2 regions of the Kitasatospora sp. UYEF31 genome follow, and region 2 is predicted to be linked to the other one. Evidence: riboswitches for the same ligand, from Rfam matches in the RefSeq annotation. Region 2 holds a riboswitch; the other holds the start of a gene.
What was found. Region 2 has a riboswitch for S-adenosylmethionine ahead of thrC (threonine synthase). Riboswitches for the same ligand answer to the same signal wherever they lie in the genome.
Positions count from the first base shown of each region.

Region 1: it holds a riboswitch for S-adenosylmethionine, as region 2 does, so the genes downstream of both, AC0Z36_RS24790 (aminotransferase class V-fold PLP-dependent enzyme) here and thrC (threonine synthase) in region 2, are expected to answer to the same signal.

Region 1 covers NZ_JBXAWK010000063.1:15,815-27,424, forward strand. The annotation lists gene qcrB (cytochrome bc1 complex cytochrome b subunit) at 1-152, opposite strand, end outside; gene qcrA (cytochrome bc1 complex Rieske iron-sulfur subunit) at 155-1,249, opposite strand; gene qcrC (cytochrome bc1 complex diheme cytochrome c subunit) at 1,246-2,046, opposite strand; gene ctaE (aa3-type cytochrome oxidase subunit III) at 2,087-2,650, opposite strand; gene AC0Z36_RS24765 (hypothetical protein) at 2,559-2,762, shown strand; gene AC0Z36_RS24770 (cytochrome c oxidase assembly protein) at 2,789-3,874, shown strand; gene AC0Z36_RS24775 (hypothetical protein) at 3,879-4,265, shown strand; gene AC0Z36_RS24780 (response regulator transcription factor) at 4,555-4,986, shown strand; gene trpD (anthranilate phosphoribosyltransferase) at 5,208-6,260, shown strand; SAM riboswitch class IV at 6,457-6,575, shown strand; gene AC0Z36_RS24790 (aminotransferase class V-fold PLP-dependent enzyme) at 6,673-8,064, shown strand; gene AC0Z36_RS24795 (Lrp/AsnC family transcriptional regulator) at 8,139-8,426, opposite strand; gene AC0Z36_RS24800 (rhomboid family intramembrane serine protease) at 8,467-9,306, opposite strand; gene AC0Z36_RS24805 (exonuclease domain-containing protein) at 9,371-10,075, opposite strand; gene AC0Z36_RS24810 (hypothetical protein) at 10,183-10,419, shown strand; gene AC0Z36_RS24815 (NYN domain-containing protein) at 10,609-11,610, shown strand, end outside.
Region 2 covers NZ_JBXAWK010000032.1:25,567-37,176, reverse strand. The annotation lists gene AC0Z36_RS17400 (DUF4031 domain-containing protein) at 1-201, opposite strand, end outside; gene groL (chaperonin GroEL) at 565-2,190, opposite strand; gene AC0Z36_RS17390 (cold-shock protein) at 2,705-2,908, opposite strand; gene AC0Z36_RS17385 (MoaD/ThiS family protein) at 3,512-3,787, opposite strand; gene thrC (threonine synthase) at 3,838-5,115, opposite strand; SAM riboswitch class I at 5,132-5,276, opposite strand; gene AC0Z36_RS17375 (glucosyl-3-phosphoglycerate synthase) at 5,512-6,495, shown strand; gene AC0Z36_RS17370 (hypothetical protein) at 6,710-6,859, shown strand; gene AC0Z36_RS17365 (hypothetical protein) at 6,872-7,003, shown strand; gene AC0Z36_RS17360 (hypothetical protein) at 7,109-7,393, shown strand; gene AC0Z36_RS17355 (alpha,alpha-trehalose-phosphate synthase (UDP-forming)) at 7,469-8,923, shown strand; gene AC0Z36_RS17350 (catalase) at 9,141-10,622, shown strand; gene AC0Z36_RS17345 (Fur family transcriptional regulator) at 10,756-11,199, shown strand; gene otsB (trehalose-phosphatase) at 11,203-11,610, opposite strand, start outside.

The DNA.
Region 1 (11,610 bases), on a different contig from region 2:
TCCGGGAAGACCTTGCGGATGTTCTTCTTGGCGAGGCCGTAGATCCCCAGGCGCTCGTCGAAGTAGTCCGCGGTCTTGACGCCCGGGTGGTCGTTCTTGATCGGCCGCGGCTCCGTGCTGGTGGAGTGTGCGGTCTTGGTGTGGGCGCTCATGGTCAGCCACGCTCCCAGAAGCTCGGGCCGACCGGCTCGACGAAGTCGTGCATCGCGGCCAGGTCGCCGTCGGCGTCCACCTGGATCCGCAGCTGCGGCAGCGAACGCGCGGCCGGGCCGAAGACGACCTTGCCGTTGTCGGCCAGGTCGAAGGTGGACTGGTGACACGGGCACAGCAGGTGGTGCGTCTGCTGCTCGTACAGACCGATCGGGCAGCCCACGTGGGTGCAGATCTTCGAGTACGCCACGATGCCCTCGTGGCCCCACTCGAACTCACGCTTGGACTTGATGTCCCGGGGCTCCAGACGGACGAGGAGGATGGCGGCCTTGCCCATCTCCTCCAGGAAGTTCTCCTCGGCCGGGTGGACGAGACCGTGCTCGAGCTCGGCACCGTCCTCGCCCTTCTTCGCCAGGCCGGGCGGGCGCGCCATGGTCAGCGCGCCCTTGACGATCATCTCGGGGCGCAGCGGCCTGCCGGTCGCCTCGTTGATGAGCTTCATGCCGGGCTTCCAGGCGGTGTGCCGCAGCTTCGTCCCGGGCAGCGGGCCCAGGTCGCGCAGCAGCACCACACCGGACAGCGGCACCAGGGCCAGCGCACCGATGAGGGTGCGGCGGATCAGCGGGCGACGGCCGATGGCGCTGTCCTCAGCGCCCTCGATGAAGCCGCGGATGGCCGTCTCGCGGGCGTCCGGGTCGGAGGCCGCGGGGTGCCGCTCGTCGACGAGCTCGACGTCCGACATCAGCGTGCGGGCCCAGTGCACGGCGCCGGCGCCGATGCAGAACAGGGCCACGCCCAGGGTCATGCCGAGCGCGAGGTTCTGCGCGTTGACATTGCCCAGGTAGAAGACACTGATGATCTTGTCTTTGTCGATGCCGACGTAAGCGGCGATGAAGCCGACCGTCGCGACCATCGACACGATGAAGAGGAACGCCACCTGGCGCTCGGCCTTGTCGGCCGCCTTCTCGTCGATGTCCGTGCGTCGCGGCTCGTGCGGGGGCAGGCCAGGATCGGCGAACGGATCGTCCGTCGTCGCTACGCCGCCGCCAGGTGCGTGCACCTGGGGAAGCACTTCTTCTGACATGTCTTGGCTACTCACTTGGTCCTGGCCTTGGAGGTCCGGGCGGCGATCCAGACGGCGCTCAGGATCAGGGCGCCGAGAGCGAAGATCCACACGAACAGACCCTCGGAGACCGGCCCGAGATTGCCAAGGGCCAGACCGCCGGGGTTCGAGTCGTTCTTAGTGGTGTGTTCCACGTACGTGACGATGGCCTTCTTCTGCTCCTCCGGCATCGACGCGTCCGGGAAGGACGGCATGCTCTGCGGGCCGGTGAGCATGGCCTCGTACATGTGCTTGGGGTCCACGCCCTTCAGCGGCGGAGCGAACTTGCCCTCGGTCAGGGCACCGCCCGCGCCGGAGAAGTTGTGGCACTGCGAGCAGTTCGTACGGAACAGCTCGCCACCCTGGGCGATCAGCTTCTCGTCCGGGGTGTAGAGCTTCGCCTCCGGCTTGGCGGGGCCGCCGAAGGAACCGATGTACGCCGCGAGCTGGTCGATCTGCGCCTGGGTGTACACCGAGGGCTTGCGCGGCATCTGGGCGCCGGGCTGCTGTGCGGGCATCCGGCCGGTCGCGACCTGGAAGTCGACGGCCGCGGCGCCCACACCCTGGAGGGAGACGCCGTCGGAGCCGCCGTCGGCGTTCAGGCCGTGGCAGCTGGAGCAGCCGCTGAGGTACAGCTTCTTGCCCTCTTCGATCGCGATCGAGGTGTTGCCGTTCTCGGCCTGGGCCTTGCCCGGCGAGAACGCGGCGTAAAGACCCCCGGTGACCGCGAGCGCGAAGAGGAGGACGACGAGCGCGGCTAGGGGGTGGCGCCGTCGTGCTGAGAGCTTTTTCACGAAAAACCCCGGTCTGTCTACGTGTTGGGTCGGTGGTCGGCTACTGGATGACGTAGATCGTCGCGAAGAGACCGATCCACACCACGTCCACGAAGTGCCAGTAGTACGACACGACGATCGCGCTCGTCGCCTGCTCGTGCGTGAACCGCCGAGCGGCGTACGTCCGGCCGAGAACAAGCAGGAAGGCGATGAGACCGCCCGTCACGTGCATGCCGTGGAAGCCTGTGGTCAGGTAGAACACCGTGCCGTACGCCGAGGACGAGAGCGTGAGCCCCTCCTTGACGAGTTCGGTGTACTCGTAGACCTGACCGCCGACGAAGACCGCGCCCATGATGAACGTGATCACGAACCACGAGCGGAGCTTCTTGACGTCCCCGCGCTCGGCCGCGAAGACGCCGAGCTGACAGGTCAGTGAGGAAAGCACCAGGATCGTGGTGTTGACCGCCGAGAACGGTACGTTCAACTCACCGGCCCCATGGGCCCAGACCTCGGCTCCTTGCACCGAGCGAATCGTGAAATACATCGCGAACAATGCCGCGAAGAACATCAGCTCCGACGCCAACCAGACGATCGTGCCAATGCTGACCAAATCGGGCCGCTGCACGGCGCTGTGCGCTCCGGGTGCCGGCCCTGCCTCTACAGAAGTTGCTGTCGCCACGGCCGCCATTATTGCGGTCGCGGAAACCGGCCACACTTCGGGGGGCAACTTAGGGTGAACGTGTCAGGTCTAGGCTTTGGTTCCGTGACCGGCACTGCGAGTGGCCCGGATCTGTACCTGGCACATGCGACACCAGGGAACATCCCGCCCCAACTGACCCCGATAAGGCTCCTGACCGGCTGGGTGTTCGAACCCCTGCCGATCCTGGTGGCGCTGCTGTTCGGCGGCCTCTACCTCTACGGCGTGCACAAGCTGAAGGCCGGCGGCAACCCCTGGTCGCCCTGGCGTACGTTCTCGTTCCTGGGCCTGGGCCTGGGCACTTTCCTGATCGCGACCGAGTCCGCGCTGGCCGCGTACGACACGGTTCTGCTCAGCGTCCATATGGTCCAGCACATGGTGCTCAGCATGGTCACGCCGATCTTCCTGGCCCTGGGCGCGCCGATCACGCTGGCCCTGCGCACGCTCCCCCGGAAGTGGAGCAAGCGCCTGAACTCGGTGCTCCACAGCCGGATCGCGAAGGTTTTCACGTTCCCGGTGGTCGCCGGATTCATCTTCGTACTCAACCCGTTCGTGTTGTATTTCACGCCCTGGTACGAAGCCACGCTGAACAACTCGTTCCTGCACGACCTGAACCACGTGCACTTCGTGATGATCGGCTGCCTGTGGTTCTGGACGCTCCTGGGAATCGATCCGATGCCGCGCGTGTCGTTCCCGATGCGGATGCTCGCGGCCTTCGTGACGCTGCCGTTCCACGCCTGGCTGGGCATCGCGATCATGAGTTCGAAGGACCTGATCGCCGGAGACTGGTACCACGACCTGGGCCGGACCTGGGGCGCGTCGATCGCCTCCGACCAGGAGACGGCCGGCGGAATCCTGTGGTCCAGCGGCGACATCATCGGCTTGATCATGTTCATGACCCTCTTCTTCCAATGGGTGAAACAGTCCGAGCGCGAGGCCAGGCGGGAGGACCGCAGACTGGACCGCCTGGAGCTCATCGAGGCCGGTCGTACGGCCCGTGCGGCACGTCTGGCCGGTGCGGACGGAGCGGCTTCCGCCGCCGGATCCGGCGGGGACGGAGTGGGCCGTACGGATGACTCCAGCCGTACGAGTGACACCGACTCGGCCGAACGGGTGACGACGGAGCCGTCGGCGCCGTCCGGGGAGAAGTGACGCGGTGGTCTTCGGCCGACTGTTCACGCGCCGCCGTGCGGTGCCGCCGATCGTGGACGACGGGACGCTGACCGTCCTGGAGTCCTGCGCGGACCCCGCGGTCGCCGACTCCGCCGTCGTCGGCCGGCTGACCGCGGCCGGACACGACCCGGAAGCCGGTCCGTACGTCGTCCGCTATCTCCTGCGGCTCCCGGACGCCGACGCGGTCGCGGAGGCCGGCCGGATCCTCGCCGGGGACGGCTGGACGATCCGGGCCCTCCCCGGCGGCCTGACCGGCGTCTCCCGGCAGCAGAAGCCTGACGGCCTCGAACTGTCCCGCGAGCGCAGCCGCATGGCCGGACTGGCCCAGCGCCTGGGCGGCGACGCGGAAGCCTGGGAAATCCTGCGCTGATCTGATGCCGGGCTCCAAGCGTCGGCGTTTTCCTCCCTCCCTTGGACTCCCTCCCTTGGACTCCGTCCGGGAGGTGCCCCCGCCGTCGCTTCGCTCCGGAGCCGCTCGGCGCCGACGCGTCGCCCGGTCAGGCCGCGTCCGCCGGACGCGCTCCCTCGCTTCGCTCTGTCGCCTGACGGGGGTGCCGCTTCGCTCTGTCGCGATCTTTGGCCTACCGGCGCCCCTGATGCCCTAATGTTGTCCGCGTCACATTCCGTGGAGTCCTATTTTCGACCCGGACAGGTGGGCAATGGCGCACAGCAGTGACCAGCACGGCGGCGACAGCGTGAAGGTCCTCGTCTACAGCGACGACCGCAACACCCGGCAGAAGGTCATCCTGGCCCTCGGCCGCCGCCCCGCCGCCGACGTGCCGGCGGTCGAGTACTTCGAGTGCGCCACCGAGCCCGTGGTCATCGCCGCCATGGACAAGGGGGGCATCGACCTGGTGGTCCTCGACGGCGAGGCGACCCCCGTCGGCGGTATGGGCATCTGCCGGCAGCTCAAGGACGAGATCTACCAGTGCCCGCCGGTGCTGGTCCTCGTCGGCCGCCCGCAGGACGACTGGCTGGCCACCTGGTGCCGCGCCGACGCGGCCGTGGCGCACCCGCTGGACCCGATGGTGCTCGCCGGGGCCGCGGCCGACCTGCTGCGCAGGCGCGCGGCGGGCCTCACCCCCGCCTGACGGAGCCGCACCCGCGGAGCGATGGGCGCGAAGCGTCCCGGAGCGCGTCCGGAGGGCACGGTCCTTCCGGGCGACGCGCGGGCCCCGGAGCGCTGGCGACGGGGACGGGGACGGGAGGATGACGCCCGCGCCCGGCGCCCGGCATCGGATGAATAAGCTCTTGCCGTCCTCGTAATGACGTATGACGGGAAAAGGAGCGGACCATGGGCGGCCATCGCGCGATGACCGGCAACGACCTCGAGCAGGTCCGTTCCTGGCCGGGGATACTGTCCGCGCTGATGCGCGGTCAGGACCTGCCGACCCAGGCCACCGCATGGGCGATGGACCAGGTCATGTCAGGGGCGGCCACGCCGGTGCAGGTCGCCGGGTTCATCGTGGCGCTGCGCGCCAAGGGCGAGACGGTCGACGAGGTCTCCGGGCTGGTCGAGGCGATGTACGCGCACGCGACCACGATCACCGTCCCCGGGCGGATCGTGGACGTCGTCGGCACCGGCGGCGACCGGGCCAAGACGGTCAACATCTCCACCATGTCCGCGATCGTCGTCGCGGGCTGCGGCGAGACCGTGGTCAAGCACGGGAACCGGGCGGCCTCCTCGGCCAGCGGCTCGGCCGACGTGCTCGAAGCGCTCGGGGTGGTGCTCGACCTGACGCCGGAGCAGGTCCGTACGACCGCGGTGGAGACCGGCCTGAGCCTGTGCTTCGCGCAGCGCTTCCACCCCGCGCTGCGGCACGCCGCGCAGGCCCGCCGGGAACTCGGCGTACCGACGACGTTCAACTTCCTCGGCCCGCTCACCAACCCGGCCCGTGCCATGCACAACGCGATCGGGGTGGCCGATCTGCGGATGGCCCCGATCGTCGCCGGAGTGCTCGCCGACCGCGGTGCGAGCGCGCTGGTGTTCCGCGGCGACGACGGTCTGGACGAACTGACCGTCACCACCACCTCGCAGGTGTGGATCGTGCGCGACGGGGAGATCCGGGAAGACCGCCTCGACCCGCGCGACCTGGGGATCCCGCTGGTCCCGATCGAGGCCCTGCGCGGCGCTGACGCGGCCTACAACGCCGACGTGGCCCGGCGTCTCCTGGACGGGGAGAAGGGGGCCGTACGCGACGCTGTGGTGCTGAACTCGGCCGCCGCGCTGGCGACCCTCGGGGACGGCGCCGGATCGCTCACCCAGCAGTTGGCCGGCGGCATGGAGCGGGCGGCGGAGGCCATCGACTCCGGCCGGGCCCGGGCGGCCCTGGACCGCTGGGTGGAAGTGACCCGCGCCTACTGAAGCACGGGACAGGGAACCGCGGACCCCTTCCGTACCCTCCTGAGGGGTACGGAAGGGGTCCTCTTCCGTGGGGGCGGCAAACCGGGGGTTTGTCCTGAATCGGGATCAGGTGTCGTGGTGGGACGCCGGTCCCAGAATGCGGGACACAGGGGAACAGGGTTGCGACAGAAGATCCGGTCTGTCGATAATCCATGCAGGTCACGAGTGACAGTTTTCAAGGCCCCGGCTGGCTGTCCGGCAACCCTCCCTCCGCGGCGGGGTGCCCCCGGGTGACGACCAGGCTGTGTGCGAAGACGCATACGGCAAGCGCGGACCCTTAGCGTTGCCCTGGGCAGGACGAACCAGACGGCAGTGTCGCTGAAAGCCTCTCCGGCCAGGCGCCAGGGGTCCAGTAAGAACCCTGGAGTGACGTATGTCGTCGTACGCCGAAACGGCCGTTCCCTGTTCTGACACCGGCACCATCGCCGCGCCGCTCGCGGTCGCCGGACGCGACATCGAGGTGCCGCTGGTCACCGGCGGCACCGTGCAGTACGCCGCGCTCGACTACGGCGCCAGCGCCCCCGCCCTCCAGCGGGTGTGGGACGACGTGGCCGCCTACCTGCCGTACTACGGCAGCGTGCACCGCGGCGCCGGCTACCTCTCGCAGCTGTCCACCGACCTGTACGAGCAGAGCCGCCGGACCGTCGCCGGTTTCCTCGGCTGCCGCGAAGACGACACGCTGCTGTTCACCCGCGGCACCACCGACTCGCTGAACCTGCTCGCCGACATCCTGCCCGCCGGCACCCGGGTGTTCGTGTTCGAGTCCGAGCACCACGCCGCGCTGCTGCCGTGGCGGCGCGACTCCGGTGTCTCGTACCTGCCCGCCCCCGCCAGCCCCGCCGAGGCCGTCGCCACCCTCGACGCCGCGCTCGCCCAGGCCGGCCACGGTCCGCGCCTGGTCTGCGTGACCGGGGCGTCCAACGTCACCGGCGAGATCTTCCCGGTCGCCGAACTCACCGCCGTCGCCCACAGGCACGGTGCGCGGATCGTCCTGGACGCCGCCCAGCTCGCCCCCCACCACCGGGTGTCCGTCAAGGACCTCGACGTGGACTGGATCGCCGTCTCGGGGCACAAGATGTACGCCCCGTTCGGCGCGGGCGTGCTCGCCGGACGCGCCGACTGGCTGGACGCGGCCGAGCCGTACCTGGCCGGCGGCGGCGCGTCGAAGAAGGTCACCCTCGACTCGGTGGAGTGGAACCAGGGCCCGGCCCGGCACGAGGCCGGCTCGCCGAACGTGATCGGCGCCTACGCGCTGGCCTCCGCGTGCAAGGCCCTCCAGGAGGCCGGTCAGGACGAGCTGGCGGCCCGGGAGGCGCAACTGCTCTCCCGGCTGCGCGCGGGACTCGCCGCAGTGCCTGAAGTCCGTACGCTCGAACTCTTCGGCCCGGACTCGGACCGGGTGGGCGTCCTGTCCTTCGTGGTCGACGACTGGAACAGCTCACGGTTCGCCGCCGCACTGTCGGCCGAATACGGCATCGGTGTGCGCGACGGGCTGTTCTGCGCGCACCCGCTGGTGCGCCGCCTGCTCGGCGGCCGGGCCGACCAGCCCGGGGAGTGCGGGGCGCCGGACGCGCCCGACGGTGAACTGAACCTCAACGCCATCCGGGTGAGCTTCGGCGCGGGCACCCCCGTGGAGCACATCGACCGCTTCGTGGCGGCTGTCACGGAACTCGTGGAGCGTGGGCCCCGCTGGGAGTACGCGGTCGAGGGCGGCCGCTGTATCGCCGTCGGCGACCCCCGGGACACCACGAAGCTGCCGGTCTGACGGTTCCTGACCTTGTGCCGCAGCGCCCGGCTTCCGGGCGCTACGGCGGAACAGACCGGAGGCGTACGGATTCCTCAGACGCCGTCGTCCAGCCCGATGGCGAACGCCGCGTCGAGGTCGTGCTTCGAATACGTACGGAACGCGATGTGCGTCGCCGTGTGCTCGACGCCCGGGACCTTGTTGACCCTCCCCGGGATGACCTCCGCCAGGTCGTTGTGGTGCGGCACCCGCACCATGACGACCAGGTCGAACTCGCCGGTGACCGAGTACACCTCGCTGACCCCGTCGATCGCGGTGATCGCCTCGGCGATCTCGGGGATGCGGTCGACGGCTGCCTTGACCTGCACGATCGCGGTGATCACGGGGAATCCTTTCGCACACTGACGGGGTGTCGGCACGAGCCTATCCGGACGGCGGTACGGCCGACGGGGCAGCTGTGTCCAGCTCTGCGACCGGTGCCGCGACCGGTGCCGCCGGGCCGCGCCGCCGGTACAGCAGCCAGGCGTAGGCGAAGCCGAGGACGAACCCCACGACGTGCGCCGAGTAGGCGATGTCCGCGTCGCCGCTCACCCCGATGCCGCGGAAGTACAGCCACTGGAGGACGAAGTACACCCCGAGCACCAGCCACGCCGGGAAGCGCAGCGGGAGGAACAACAGCAGGGGCACCAGCGAGGTCACCCGGGCCCTGGGGTACAGGAAGAGGTACGCGCCCAGGACCGCCGACACCGCACCGGACGCGCCCACCAGCGGCTGCGCCGACTTCGGGTCGGTCAGGGCGAAACCGTACGTCGCCACGTAGCCCGAGACCAGGTAGAACAGCGTGAACCGGACCCGGCCCATGCGGTCCTCGACGTTGTTCCCGAAGACGTACAGGTAGAGCATGTTGCCGATCAGGTGCAGCCAGCCGCCGTGCATGAACATCGCGAACAGCACGGACAGCACCGGCGACTTGTCCGACGTGTCGGTGCGACCGCACTTCACCGGCGGCCCCGACTGGGTCCGCACCAGCTCCGGGGTGCCGGCCAGCGGCCTGCCCGACATCAGTTCCCGGGGGATCGCGCCGTACCGGTAGTAGTATTGCGATTCGGCGCACACCTGCTGCTGCGGGTGCGGGGCGTCCCCGCCACGCCCGAACCCGGACAGCGGACTGAGCAGGAACACCAGCACGTTCGCCGCGATCAGGGCGTACGTGACCACAGGAGTCCGCCGTACCGGGTTCACGTCGTGTACGGGGATCAGCATCCAACGATCGTCACCCGAAGGCGGGACCACGGCCCGGTGGACGGGGCACGGTCATCCGTACGGCCTAATGGGGCTTTCCGGCAGCCGGAGTGGACCGCTCCACCAGGCCGCGCAGGTCGTGGACCCCCGCCTCGTGCAGCCGCGCCAGCAGGCCGCGCAGCACATGCACCGTGGCCCGGCAGTCCGACGCAGCCCGGTGCGCCGGCGGGGCCGGGGACTCGAAGTGCGCGGCCAGGGTCACCAGTCTGTTGTTCCGCACCTCGCCCGGCTCCAGGACACCCCGCGCCAGCGTCAGGGTGTCCACCACCGTGAACTCCGGCCAGTCCAGCCCGCAGGCCCGGCACGCGGCCCGCAGGAACGCCGTGTCGAACGGGGCGTTGTGCGCCACCAGGACGCCGTCGCGGGCGAAGTCGAGGAACGCCGGCAGCACCAGGCGCAGCGGCGGCGCCCCGGACACCGTCGAATCGGAGATCCCCGTCAGGGTGGTGATGAACGCCGGTATCGGAACGCCCGGTTCCACCAGTGAGGCGAACTCGGCCAGCACCTCGTCGCCGCGCACCCGCACCGCCGCGATCTCGGTGATCCGCTCGCACTCCGGGTCGAGGCCCGTCGTCTCGACGTCCACGACGACGAACACCTGGTGCTCCACCGGCGCAGCGCGCGCCGGGTCCTGACCCGCGGGCGGGTTTCGCCCGGCCCCGTCCAGGGCGGTACTGTCCGGCGGGGCCGAGCCGTCGTGGCCCGGATCGCCGGGCATCGTGCTGTCCATAGGACTGGACGGTACGGTTCCGCCCCGACACACCCCCATACCGACCCCGCGCGGGTGCGCCGGCCCCGTGGCCCCGCCCCCTGCGGGTGCACCAGAGAGGAACGCGCATGTCGCTGCCCGCCCCGTCCCAGGACACCCGGTGGCGCTGCTCACTGTGCGGCAACCTGACCCGGTTCGACGTGACCCGCACCACCCGCGCGGTGGAGTTCGTCCACCTGGACCTCGCCGGCGAGCCGAAGGTCGAGGAGCGCGAAGTGCTGGAGGACAACATCGAATCCGTCCGCTGCCGCTGGTGCAACGCGACCGGCTCGGTGGAGCTGGTGCCGAAGCCCGACGCCGGGTAGAGCCGGGCGGACGACCCCGACCGGCCACCGAGTGGACCTGCCGCATCCTGGAAATTCAGGGTGGCAGGTCCACTTTCGGGTGGAAACACGCCATGATCAATGGGTAGGTGGTCAGGAAGGCACGGGGTGTCACAGCGGAGCAGTGGACAGAGCGCGGCAGGCTGAGCGCACCAGGACGGCGGAGGAACAGTGACCAGCGCAGCAGACGAACCCAGGACGGGCCCGCTGCCCGAAGGGGTGCGCCAGCGCGTCGTGGGCATCGCCGCAGACGCGGTCGGCACCATGCCCGTCGAAGAGATCCCGCTGCCGCTGCGTCGGCTGGCCCGCTTCACGCCCGCCAAGCGCGCCAAGCTCGCCGCCACCCCGCTGGCCGCCGCCCTGGAGGGTGACGCGGTGTTCCGCGGCCGTATAGCGGACCGCGTCCGCGCCGCGCTGCCCGACCTCGCGCAGGCGCTGGACGCCGGCACTGTACCGGCCGCCGCCGACCCGCTGGACGTGGCCGCCGCGGCCTACCTGCTGCGCCCGGACGGCTGGGTTGGGATCGTGGCCGCCGCCGGCGACGCCGCGGTCAAGGCCGCCGCCGACCACGCCGACTCGGAGGCCGTCGCCACCATCGAACGCCTGGAGAAGGAACTGGCCGCGCTGCGCTCCTCCTCCCGGGCCGAACTCGACGGTCTGCGCACCGAACTGGAGGCCGTCCGCAAGGAGGCCGACCAGTTGCGCCGGCAGATCCGCGGCTTCCAGGGCACCGCCAAGCACGCGGAGAAGCAGGCCAAGCTGCTGCAAGTGGAACTGGACGAGATCCAGAAGGGCACCGGGCAGGTGGTGTCCACCACCGAGAAGGAGGCCCGCAGGCTGCGGGCCCGCCTCGCCCAGGTCGAAGGAGAGCTGGAGGCCGGGCGCAAGGCCGCCCGCGAGGGCCGCCACCTGGAGGACACCCGGATCAGACTGCTCCTGGACACGGTTCTGGAGGCCGCGCAGGGGCTGCGCCGGGAGCTGGCGCTGCCGCCGGTGACAGTCAGGCCGGCCGACACAGTGGACGCGGTCTCCCCGGTCGCGCACTCGGTCCTCGACATCCCCCAGCGGGGGACCAGCGACGACGACCCGGTGCTGCTCGACCAACTGCTCCACCTGCCGCAGGCGCACCTGGTCATCGACGGCTACAACGTCACCAAGACCGGCTACCCCACC
Region 2 (11,610 bases):
GCCGACCTGCTGCGCCCCCAGGGCTACCGCCGCGGCGTGGTACTCCGCGGGGACGTCGTAGTGGTCCCGCTCGAACGCTTTCTCCGGCACCCCGAGCCGCCGGGCGAAGTCGTGGAGTTCTCCGTACGAGACATCGCTGACCAGGTGGGACCACAGACGCCCGTGTCCGGGCCAGGTGGGTGGGTCGATGAGGATCGCCATCCTCCAATGATCCCGCAGCCGGTGCGCGCCGGCGGGGACAATAGGGGGATGGATCTCGAGGAAGCCCTCCACAGCGCCCGCGCCCTGGTCCTACGGGATCTGAGAGTCTGCGGTGCCGAGACACCCCGGAAGTGGTCTCCGTCGTCGAGGACGCGGTCGCCGGGCGCCGATGGTGGGTGGAGCAGTGGCCGGGCTGGGTGAGCTCTAGCTGTGTCGATCATGTACAAAAGTGCCCTTACCGATCTCCGTAGGGGACTTTTGTACATGATCGACACGGCTGGATCCGGGAAGGCGAAGGGGCGGCACCCCGGCTGACGCCGGGATGCCGCCCCTCAGTTGTGGATCAGCTGGTCCCCCAAGGGATCAGAAGTCCATACCGCCCATGTCCGGAGCGCCGCCGCCGGCGGCGCCACCCTTCTCGGGCTTGTCAGCGATGACGACCTCAGTGGTGAGGAACAGCGCGGCGATCGACGCGGCGTTCTGCAGCGCGGAGCGCGTGACCTTCGCCGGGTCGATGATGCCCGCGGCGACGAGGTCGACGTACTCGCCGGTCGCGGCGTTGAGACCGTGACCGGAGGGCAGGCTGCGGACCTTCTCCACCACAACGCCGCCCTCAAGGCCGGCGTTGATCGAGATCTGCTTCAGCGGAGCCTCGACAGCAAGGCGGACGATGTTGGCGCCAGTGGCCTCGTCGCCTTCCAGCTCCAGCTTCACGAACGCGAGCTCGGCAGCCTGGAGCAGGGCCACGCCGCCACCGGCGACGATTCCCTCTTCGACGGCGGCCTTGGCGTTGCGCACCGCGTCCTCGATGCGGTGCTTGCGCTCCTTGAGCTCAACCTCGGTCGCGGCGCCGGCCTTGATGACAGCGACACCGCCCGCGAGCTTGGCCAGACGCTCCTGGAGCTTCTCGCGGTCGTAGTCCGAGTCGGAGTTCTCGATCTCGACGCGGATCTGGTTGACCCGGCCGGCGACCTGGGCCGACTCGCCGGAGCCGTCCACGATGGTGGTCTCGTCCTTGGTGACGACGACCTTGCGGGCGCGGCCCAGCATGTCCAGGGTGGTGGCGTCGAGCTTGAGGCCGACCTCCTCGGAGATGACCTGACCACCGGTGAGGATGGCGATGTCACCGAGCATGGCCTTGCGGCGGTCACCGAAGCCGGGAGCCTTGACGGCGACCGACTTGAAGGTGCCACGGACCTTGTTGACGACGAGGGTGGCGAGAGCCTCGCCCTCGATGTCCTCAGCGATGATCATGAGCGGCTTGCCGGACTGCATGACCTTCTCAAGGAGGGGCAGCAGGTCCTTCAGCGAGCCGATCTTGGAGTTGACGATCAGGATGTACGGGTCCTCGAGGACCGCTTCCATCCGCTCCATGTCGGTGGAGAAGTAGGGCGAGATGTAGCCCTTGTCGAAGCGCATGCCCTCGGTGAGCTCAAGCTCAAGACCGAAGGTGTTGCTCTCCTCGACGGTGATGACACCTTCCTTGCCGACCTTGTCCATCGCTTCGGCGATCATCGCGCCGATCTGCGGGTCGGCGGCGGAGATCGAGGCCGTGGAAGCGATCTGCTCCTTGGTCTCGACATCCTTCGCCAGGATGAGCAGCTGCTCCGAGACGGCCTCGACGGCCTTCTCGATGCCGCGCTTCAGTGCCATGGGGTTGGCACCGGCCGCGACGTTGCGCAGGCCTTCGCGGACCAGGGCCTGGGCCAGGACAGTCGCGGTCGTCGTACCGTCACCGGCGACGTCGTCGGTCTTCTTCGCGACTTCCTTGACCAGCTCTGCGCCGATCTTCTCGTACGGGTCCTCCAGCTCGATCTCCTTGGCGATGGATACACCATCGTTGGTGATCGTGGGGGCGCCCCACTTCTTCTCAAGGACAACGTTGCGACCCTTCGGGCCGAGCGTGACCTTGACGGCGTCCGCGAGCTGGTTCATCCCGCGCTCGAGGCCCCGGCGGGCTTCCTCATTGAACGCGATGATCTTGGCCATGTGGTGGGGTCCTCCCAGAAAGCGGGGTGGATGCATAGGACCGCGCAGGCGCCCGCGACGGACGGTCTGGCCGACCTCGGCGATCCTGTTTGCCGTGGTCGTCCAGGCCTCACCGGCCCGGTCCGTTTATCACTCTCGCATCCAGAGTGCTAACGCCAATCATTAGCACTCGCCTAGGGTGAGTGCAAGCGACTCGGGTCGGTTGCCTGGTCAGAGACCCCGTCCATGAGCCGGGCGCAGCACCGGATACTCAGTCATCTGGTCCAACGTTCCGGCTGCCGGGAACATGCCCGTACGTCCACGGCACTTCACGCCGACTGCGCTTCCCTGGCTCAAACGGCGTCAAGGCTCCGAGCGGCGTCAAAGCTCCGAACGGCGTCAAGGCTCCGAACGGCACTGAGGCCCGGACTGCTCTTCCCGGGCCCGGACAGCGTTGAGGCCCGGACCCCGTCGGGGGTCCGGGCCTCACAACGCTTGAATGTGGTGCAGATGAGGATTGTGAGAAGCCCCAGACTCAGACAGCCAAGCGGACCATGTCGGCCTGCGGGCCCTTCTGCCCCTGCGAGATCTCGAATTCGACTCGCTGCCCTTCCTCAAGCGACCGGTACCCGTCCATCTGGATCGCGCTGTAGTGGACGAAAACGTCCGCACCACCGTCGACCGCGATGAAGCCGTACCCTTTTTCCGCGTTGAACCATTTGACGGCGCCCTGAGCCATTCCGAACTCCCCTGCTGCTTACTGACCCTTTCACAAAAGCTGCGCTGCACAGCCCCGGGTCGTCCCCACTGTCACCACGTGCCAGAACCAGTACGTGGAACTGTCCGACCGCGGCTGAATGTATCCGGATGGGTGCCCGCTGCAACAGGTCAAACGGACGAGAATTCCAGCGAAGTCAAAACCTCCCAAAAGCGGCATAGGCAAACTATTGCGGCATATACCTACGGGATATTTACCGCATACCGTGCCAAGTCGGATGCAATCTCACAGGCCGGCGGTCCGGCTGCTTTCCCGGAAATACCAAAAGGCCGAAAACTGGCAGGTTACGCACCGCGTTGTCCGATCTCTCGCACGTCCACCCGGCTTAACCGGAGCGCTCAAGAGCGTTCGAGCACTCCGCCCTTCCCCTCCGACACTTGCATCACACATGGAAAATCCGCCGCACAGTCACGCTGTGCGGCGGATTCCCTATTGCGCATTCGCTTTGATTACCGAGCGTCAGCAGACTTCCCTGACGCGGCCCGGCCCGGCCCCCGCGGCCACCGCCTGTATCCACCCGGGGACCCAGCCCCCGGCCCTTCGGACAAAGCCCGCGGCCCGGCCTCAGCCCCCCGCGACCGCCGGGATGATCGAGATGTTCGCGCCCGCCGGAGTGGGCGTCTGGAGGCCCTCCAGGAAGCGGACATCGTCGTCGTTCACGTAGATGTTCACGAAGCGGCGCAGCTTGCCCGCGTCGTCGAGGACGCGCCCGGCGATGCCCGGGTGGCCCTTCTCCAGCGCGTCGATGATCTCGGCCAGGGTGCCGCCCTCGGCGGTGACCTCGGCGGAGCCGCCGGTGTAGGTGCGCAGGATGGTCGGGATGCGGACGGAAACGCTCATGGTTCTCTTCTCCTCAACAGCAACGGCAACGGCAGGGTGCGGACGGAAGCTCAGGAGTCGAGCCCGGCCTGGCGGAAGGCGTCCAACGTGGGACGGATCGTCGCGGTGACGCCCGTGGTGGGCACGATCGCGTCGAGTGTCTTGAGGCCGTCGCCGGTGTTGAGGACGACGGTGGTGGCCTCCGGGTCCAGCTTGCCGTTCTCGACGAGCTTGCGCAGGCATCCGACGGTGACGCCGCCGGCGGTCTCACCGAAGATGCCTTCCGTACGGGCGAGCAGCTTCATGGCGTCGACGATCTCGGCGTCCGTGACGTCCTCTACGGCACCGCCGGTGCGGTTGCAGATGTCGATGACGTACGGGCCGTCCGCCGGGTTGCCGATGGCCAGCGACTTGGCGATGGTGTTCGGCTTGACCGGGCGGATCGTGTCGTGACCGGCCTTGAAGGCTGCGGAGACCGGCGAGCAGCCCTCGGCCTGGGCACCGAAGATCTTGTACGGCTTGTCCTCGACCAGGCCCAGCTTGATGAGCTCGCGCAGTCCCTTGTCGATCTTCGTGAGCTGCGATCCGGAGGCGATCGGGATCACGAGCTGGTCGGGCAGTTCCCAGCCAAGCTGCTCGCAGATCTCGTACGCCAGGGTCTTGGAACCCTCGCCGTAGTACGGGCGGAGGTTGACGTTGACGAAGCCCCAGTCCTCACCGGCGGGGTCGCCGATGAGCTCCGAGCAGAAGCGGTTGACCTCGTCGTACGTGCCCTCGATGGCCACCAGCTCGCCGCCGTAGACAGCCGCGGTGACGACCTTCCCGGCTTCGAGGTCGGAGGGGATGAACACGCACGAGCGCAGGCCCGCCCTGGCCGCCGCGGCACCGACCGCGCCGGCGAGGTTGCCGGTTGAGGAGCAGGACAGCGTGGTGAAGCCGAACTCACGTGCGGCCTCGACGGCGATGGCCACCACGCGGTCCTTGAAGGAGTGCGTGGGGTTTCCGGAGTCGTCCTTCACGTACAGCGTTTTGATGCCCAGCTCGCGGGCCAGGTTGTCGGCCTTGACCAGCTTGGTCCAGCCCGGGTTCAGGTTGGGCTTGGAGGCGACGTCCGCGGGGACGGGCAGCAGCGGCGCATAGCGCCAGATGTTGTTCGGTCCCGCTTCGATCTGCTCGCGGGTGACCTGGCCGAACTCGTAGGCGATCTCGAGGGGGCCGAAACACTCTTTGCAGGCGAACTCCGGGCCGAGCGGCGAACGGGCGCCGCACTCCCGACAGGACAGGGCCACTGCGGGGCCGAAAGCGGCCGAAGTGGCCGTGGGGGTTGCAACGATCGTGGCGGAAGCCATGGCGAAGCCTTTCCTCTCCTCATCTTCCCCTCGACGTGTTCGCCGAGAGCCGGAGTTGGCACCAGTCCAGACCGTCGACCGGACAGGAAAATGTCACAGTCGGTGATCGGATGGTTGCCGGGGCTTCTACGGGCCGGTCCCTCTGCCCCTCTGGATGAGCTCTATGACGGTTCCGATCCCCGGTCTCCGGGGGTGATCCGTGTTTGTCCGACCTGACGTGCGATCGTCGTAGGTCGTGGCGAAGACTGTAACCGACACCCGGTCCGCGGATCATCAGGGTTCCGGTACGTGGGACGCGGATCGCCGTAAAGAGGACAGTGACCGTACGGATCCAGCCAGCCGGCAGCCGTCCGGGACGCGCCGGGAACCACCGGGGACGAGTAGGGGAAGAACGACGTGCTGCCCGAGGTGAGCCGCTGGCTCGAGCGACGCTCCTCCACCGCTGCCCAGTGGCCCGTGGACCGGCTCGTCGACGCCAAGCGCGCGTCCGGGACGCGGATCAGCCTGGTGCTCCCGGCACTCGACGAGGAAGCCACCGTCGGGGAGATCGTGCGGGTCGTCCGCAAAGAACTGATGGAGGCGGTCCCGCTCGTCGACGAGCTGATCGTCATCGACTCCGGATCGGCCGACCGGACGGCGGAGGTCGCCCTGGAAGCCGGGGCGCACGTCATCGCCCGCGACGACATCCTCCCCCGCATCCCCGCGCGGCCCGGGAAGGGCGAGGTTTTGTGGCGGTCGCTGCTCGCCACTTCCGGCGACATCGTCGCGTTCGTGGACGCCGACCTGCGGGACTTCTCCGCCGACTTCGTCACCGGCATCCTCGGACCGCTGCTGACCGACAGGTCCGTGCACCTGGTGAAGGCGATGTACGACCGGCCCCTGGAGATCGGCGACACGGTCGTCCCCGCGGGCGGCGGCCGGGTCACCGAGATCGTCGCGCGTCCGCTGCTGAACATGTACTGGCCGCAGCTGGCCGGATTCGTCCAGCCGCTGGGCGGCGAGTACGCCGCCCGCCGCTCACTGCTCGAACGCCTCCCCTTCCCGTGCGGCTACGGCGTCGAGACGGCAATGCTCATCGACACCCTGCATCTGGTCGGCCTGGACGCGATGGCGCAGGTCGATGTGGGGGTGCGCCACCACAGCCACCAGGGCGACCTGGGCCTGGGCCGGATGGCCGGCGAGATCTGGCAGGCCGCCGCCGAGCGCCTCCACGCCGACGGCCGGATGACCCAGAACCCGGGCGAGCTCAACACCGTCTTCAGCCAGTTCGAACGGACCGAGGACGGCTTCCAGCCGCGCAGCACCGACATAACCGCGGTGGAGCGGCCGCCGATGGTCACGGTGCCGGAATACCGGGCCCGGCAGGCCCTGGCGGGCTGAGCGGATGACCCCGGTGGGGCACCCGAGCACAGTGGGCGCTCCATACGTTCGCAGGCCGAACAAGAATCGAACAACCAACCATTCGCTTAAGTGAAGCGAAGGCGAAATCCTTCAACGGGCTGGGTATCGTCAATACGGTGCGGTGGTGGTCAGCCAAGGACGTCACCCCAAATCCGATATCGCCGCCGCTCCGGACCGAGCCCGAGCAGCAGGCATGGCAGTCAACTACGCCAAGAACGGGCACCGCTGGGGATGGGTGGTCTGCGCCCCCTGCGGCGAGCGTCTCCCCGTCTGGGGAACGCCGAGGAGCCCCGGCAACGAGGCCAACAAGATCGATCGATTCGTCAACCGGCATTCCCACTGAGAGGAGACAGCAGTGGCCGACTGGAACTTCGAACTCACTCTGAACCGAAATCCCACCGACGGTGAGATCGACGCCATCTACGAACACCTGGGTGAAGGCGACTGCACCCCCACCGTGCGGGACCGCGGGCCCGCGACCCTGTAGTGCGACCGGGAAGCGGACACCCTCCTCGACGCCGTCGCTTCCGTCTTCCACGGGCTGCGCCAGATCCCTGACCTGCGTGCGGTCGGCGTCGTCCATCATGACGATGTGACCCTCGGCGAAGCCGCCCAGCGGCTCGGCACCACCGTGCAGTCACTGCACAACTACTCCATCGGGAAGCGCGGCCCCGGCGGTTTCCCCGCTCCGCTCGCCACGGGTGGGGTGAGCTTCTATTCGTTCCATGCCATCGCCGAGTGGATCCGCGACAGTCTGGGACGGGAAGTCCCCGAAACCCACCCCGAGTTGATCATCGCCGACCTGCTGATCCGCGCCTCGGTCCTGGGTGAACAAATCAATCGCTCCCCCAAGCGGTTCTTGCGGCAGGCGACCTGAGGCAGCCCCCACCACACCCCCCGGTGTGACCGATCACGCGATTACACCCCCGACCTGCCGGTTATGGTCCCCCCTATGAGCACTCCCCCCACCGCACAGGTCCTGGTCGCCTCCAACCGGGGGCCCGTCTCGTTCACTTCCGAGGACGACGGCTCGCTGTCCGTCAAGCGCGGCGGCGGTGGTCTGGTGTCGGGGCTGTCCGCGGCCACCGGCGGCTCCGACACCGAAGCGGTGTGGGTGTGCGCCGCACTGGCCGACGCCGACCGGGAGGCCGCGCAGAAGTCCCCGGGGGGCCGGCTCGACCGGGGCGGGTTCGACGTGGGCGGTGCGGCGGTGCGGATGCTCGACATAGACGAGCAGACCTTCACCCGGGCTTACAACGGCATCGCCAACTCGACACTGTGGTTCGTCCACCATCTGCTTTACGACACTCCGCTGATGCCCGTCTTCGATCGGGAATTCCGTACGGAATGGTCTTCTTATGCGGCCTACAACCGGGCCTTCGCCGAAGCACTCGCCGAAGAGGCCGCACAGGGCGCACGCGTCGTCGTGCAGGACTACCACCTGACGCTGGTCCCCGGCATGCTCCGTGAGTTGCGGCCCGACCTGCGGATCGGGCACTTCTCGCACACCCCGTGGGCACCCGCCGACTACTACCGGATGCTGCCGGACGATGTCGCGCGCGAAGTGCTCGAAGGCATCCTCGGGGCGGACCGGGCCGGGTTCCTGACGCACCGTTGGGCACGGCTTTTCCTGGACTGCTGTGAATCCGTACTCGAATCGGCCGTCGACCGGGAGGCGATGACTGTCACGCACGCCGGCCGTACGACGGTCATCGGTGTGCACGGACTCGGCGCGGACGGCGACTTCCTGCGGGACCGCGCGGCGCAACCTGATGTGGAGGAACGGCTCACCGCGCTCAGGGAGTTGGTCGGCGGGCGGAAGACGGTCGTCCGGGTCGACCGGACGGAACTCAGCAAAAACATCGTGCGCGGCCTGCACGCCTTCCGAGACCTGCTGCGGGCGCGGCCCGAGTGGCGGGACGACGTTGTGCACGTCGCGTTCGCCTATCCGTCGCGCCAGGACGTGCCGGAGTACCGCGCCTACATGGACGAGGTCCGGCGGGTCGCCGACGAGGTGAACGAAGAATTCGGTACGGCCGACTGGCTGCCCGTGCTCCTGCGCACCGACGATGACTTCGCGCGCTCGCTCGCCGCGTACCGGCTGGCTGACGTGGCGCTGGTGAACCCGATCCGGGACGGCATGAACCTGGTCGCCAAGGAGGTCCCGGTGGTGTCCGACGCCGGGTGCGCGCTGGTGCTGTCCCGGGAGGCCGGGGCGTGCGAGGAACTGGGCGCCGACGCTCTGGTGGTCAATCCGTACGACGTGGTCCAGACCGCCGAGGCCCTGCACGAGGCACTGTCGATGGACCCGGCCGAGCGACTTGAGCGCACCAAGCGCCTTGCCGCGGCAGCGACTTCCCTGAGTCCGCAGCAGTGGTTCCTGGACCAGCTGGACGCGCTGGCCTGAGCCGGGCCCGCTGTCCGGCTCACAGTCGGGCTCACAGTCGGGGCCACCCCCTGGGCCGGGGCCACAGCCGAGCCCGTGGTCAGGTCGCCCGGAAAAGCATTTAAATGGACAATGTCCAATCTGAGTGACAGAGTGGAACCTGTCGGCCCGTCCGGTGTTCCCCCCAGACCGGGCGGGCCGACCACCAATCCACGGTCACACCGGAAGGGGCACCCCCATGCCTGAGCAGCGCACCCTGACCACCGAGTCGGGCGCCCCCGTCGCCGCGAACCAGTTCAGCCAGTCAGCCGGGGCCGGCGGCCCGCTGCTGATCCAGGACCAGCAGCTGATCGAAAAGCTCGCCCGGTTCAACCGCGAGCGCATCCCTGAGCGCGTCGCCCACCCGCGCGGCTCCGGCGCGTACGGGCACTTCACGGTGACCAACCCGGACATAGCCCAGTACACCAGCGCTGACTTCCTCGGCGAGGAAGGCCGCCGTACGGAGTTGTTCCTGCGTTTCTCCACCGTCGGCAACAACCTCGGCTCCGCCGACGCCGTCCGTGACGTGCGCGGCTTCGCGGTGAAGTTCTACACCCGCGACGGCAACTACGACGTGGTCGGCAACAACACTCCGGTCTTCTTCCTGAACGACCCGGTCAAGTTCCCCGACTTCATCCACACGCAGAAGCGCGACCCGCAGACCGGAATGCCGTCGGACGAGAACAAGTGGGACTTCTGGAGCCTGCACACACCGTCGCTGCACCAGGTGACCATCCTCTTCAGTGACCGCGGCATCCCCGCCTCCTACCGGCACATGCACGGCTTCGGCTCGCACACCTTCCAGTGGGTCAACGCCGCGGGCGAAGCCTTCTGGGTGAAGTACCACTTCAAGACCGACCAGGGAATCAAGAGCCTCACCGACGCCGAAGCGGGCGAACTGCTCGCCCGGGACACCGACTCGCACCAGCGCGACCTGCGCGACTCGATCGGGGACGGCGACTTCCCGTCCTGGTCGCTGAAGGTGCAGATCATGCCGGTGGCCGAGGCCGCGACCTACCGCTTCAACCCGTTCGACGTCACCCGGACGTGGTCGCAGCAGGACTACCCGCTGATCGACGTCGGCACGATGGTCCTGGACCGCAACCCCGAGAACGTCTTCGCCGAGGTGGAGCAGTCGGCCTTCAACCCGGCCAACTTCGTACCCGGCATCGGTCCCTCCCCGGACCGGATGCTCCAAGGGCGCCTGTTCGCGTACGGCGACGCGGCCCGCTACCGCATCGGCGTCAACCACACCCTGCTGCCGGTCAACGCCCCGCGTGCGACAACGGCCGACAACTACGGCCGGGACGGTTCGATGGCCCTGAACACGGCCGGAGCGCAGAAGAACTACGAGCCGAACAGCTTCGGCGGCCCGGTGCAGTCCGACCGGCCGCTGTGGGCTCCGGTGCGGGTGGAGGGCGCCGCGGGCACGTTCCCTGTCCCGGCGCACGCCGAGGACGACGATTTCGTGCAGGCCGGTGACCTCTACCGGCTGCTGCCCGTGGACGAGCGCGCCCGGCTGGTGGCGAACATCGCCGGGAGCCTGGGCAACGTGGACCGTCAGGACATCGTCGACCGGGTGCTCGACCACTTCACCAAGGCCGACCCGGAGTACGGCGCGGGCGTCCGCGAGGCCGTCAAGGCCGTCAAGGCCCACCGGAGCAACACCGCCCGGAGCTGACGCTGCTCGGAGCTGACACGGCTCGGAGCTGACGCTGCTCGGAACTGACGCTGCTCGGGGCGGGCCTGGCTTTCGGCCACCCACAACCGCTGGCCCGCCTCGCGGTGCGCGTTCCGTACGGGAGACTCAAGGCATGGCTTCGACAACCGATCAGGCCCCGTACGACCCCGCCGCCCGGCTCCGGGGGGCGGGGCTCAAGGCCACCGCCCCCCGGGCCGCCGTGCTCGGCGCGCTGGCCAGGCTGGGCGGGCACCGTACCGCCGACGAGGTGCGCGACCTCCTCGCCGCCGACGGCGTCGCGCTCCCCCGGTCCAGCGTCTACAACATCCTGCGGGACCTCACAGAGGTCCACCTGGTGATGCTCGCGGACGCCGGGCACGGTGCCGCGCTGTACGAACTGGGCGGCACATGGCACCACCACTTCGTCTGCACCCGGTGCGGGGACGTCAAGGACGTCGACTGCGTCGTGGGCGCCAAGCCGTGCCTGGACGCGGGGCCCGGCTTCGGCCGGATAGACGAAGCCCAGGTGATCTTCCGGGGTGTGTGCCCGGCTTGCCTGGCGGTGGAAAACCGGTAGCGACTACACGCCGAGCCGGTCCGCGAGGTCGGCGAGGAGCGTGGCGAGCCCGGCCGGGCCGTCCACGATCAGGTCCGCGCGTTCAGCCAGTATGTGCACCTCTTCGGAGCCACTGCACACGTTGATGCCGTACCGGCCCTCGTGCGCGCGGAACGCGCTCACCTCCTCGAACGCCGACAGGTCGCCGAGGTCGTCGCCGCCGAACAGTACGGTGTCCACGGCCCGTCCGGTCAGGTAGGCGTTCAGCGCCCGGCCCTTGTCCATCCCGGCCGGGCGCAGTTCAAGGACGAACCTGCCGGGTTCCAGGACCAGTCCGTGCGCTGCCGCCAACTCGGCCAGCGGGTCGCGGAGCCGCCGGAAGTCGCCGTCCGGGTCGGCGGCCCGCCGGGTGTGCACGGCGAGCGCGCTGCC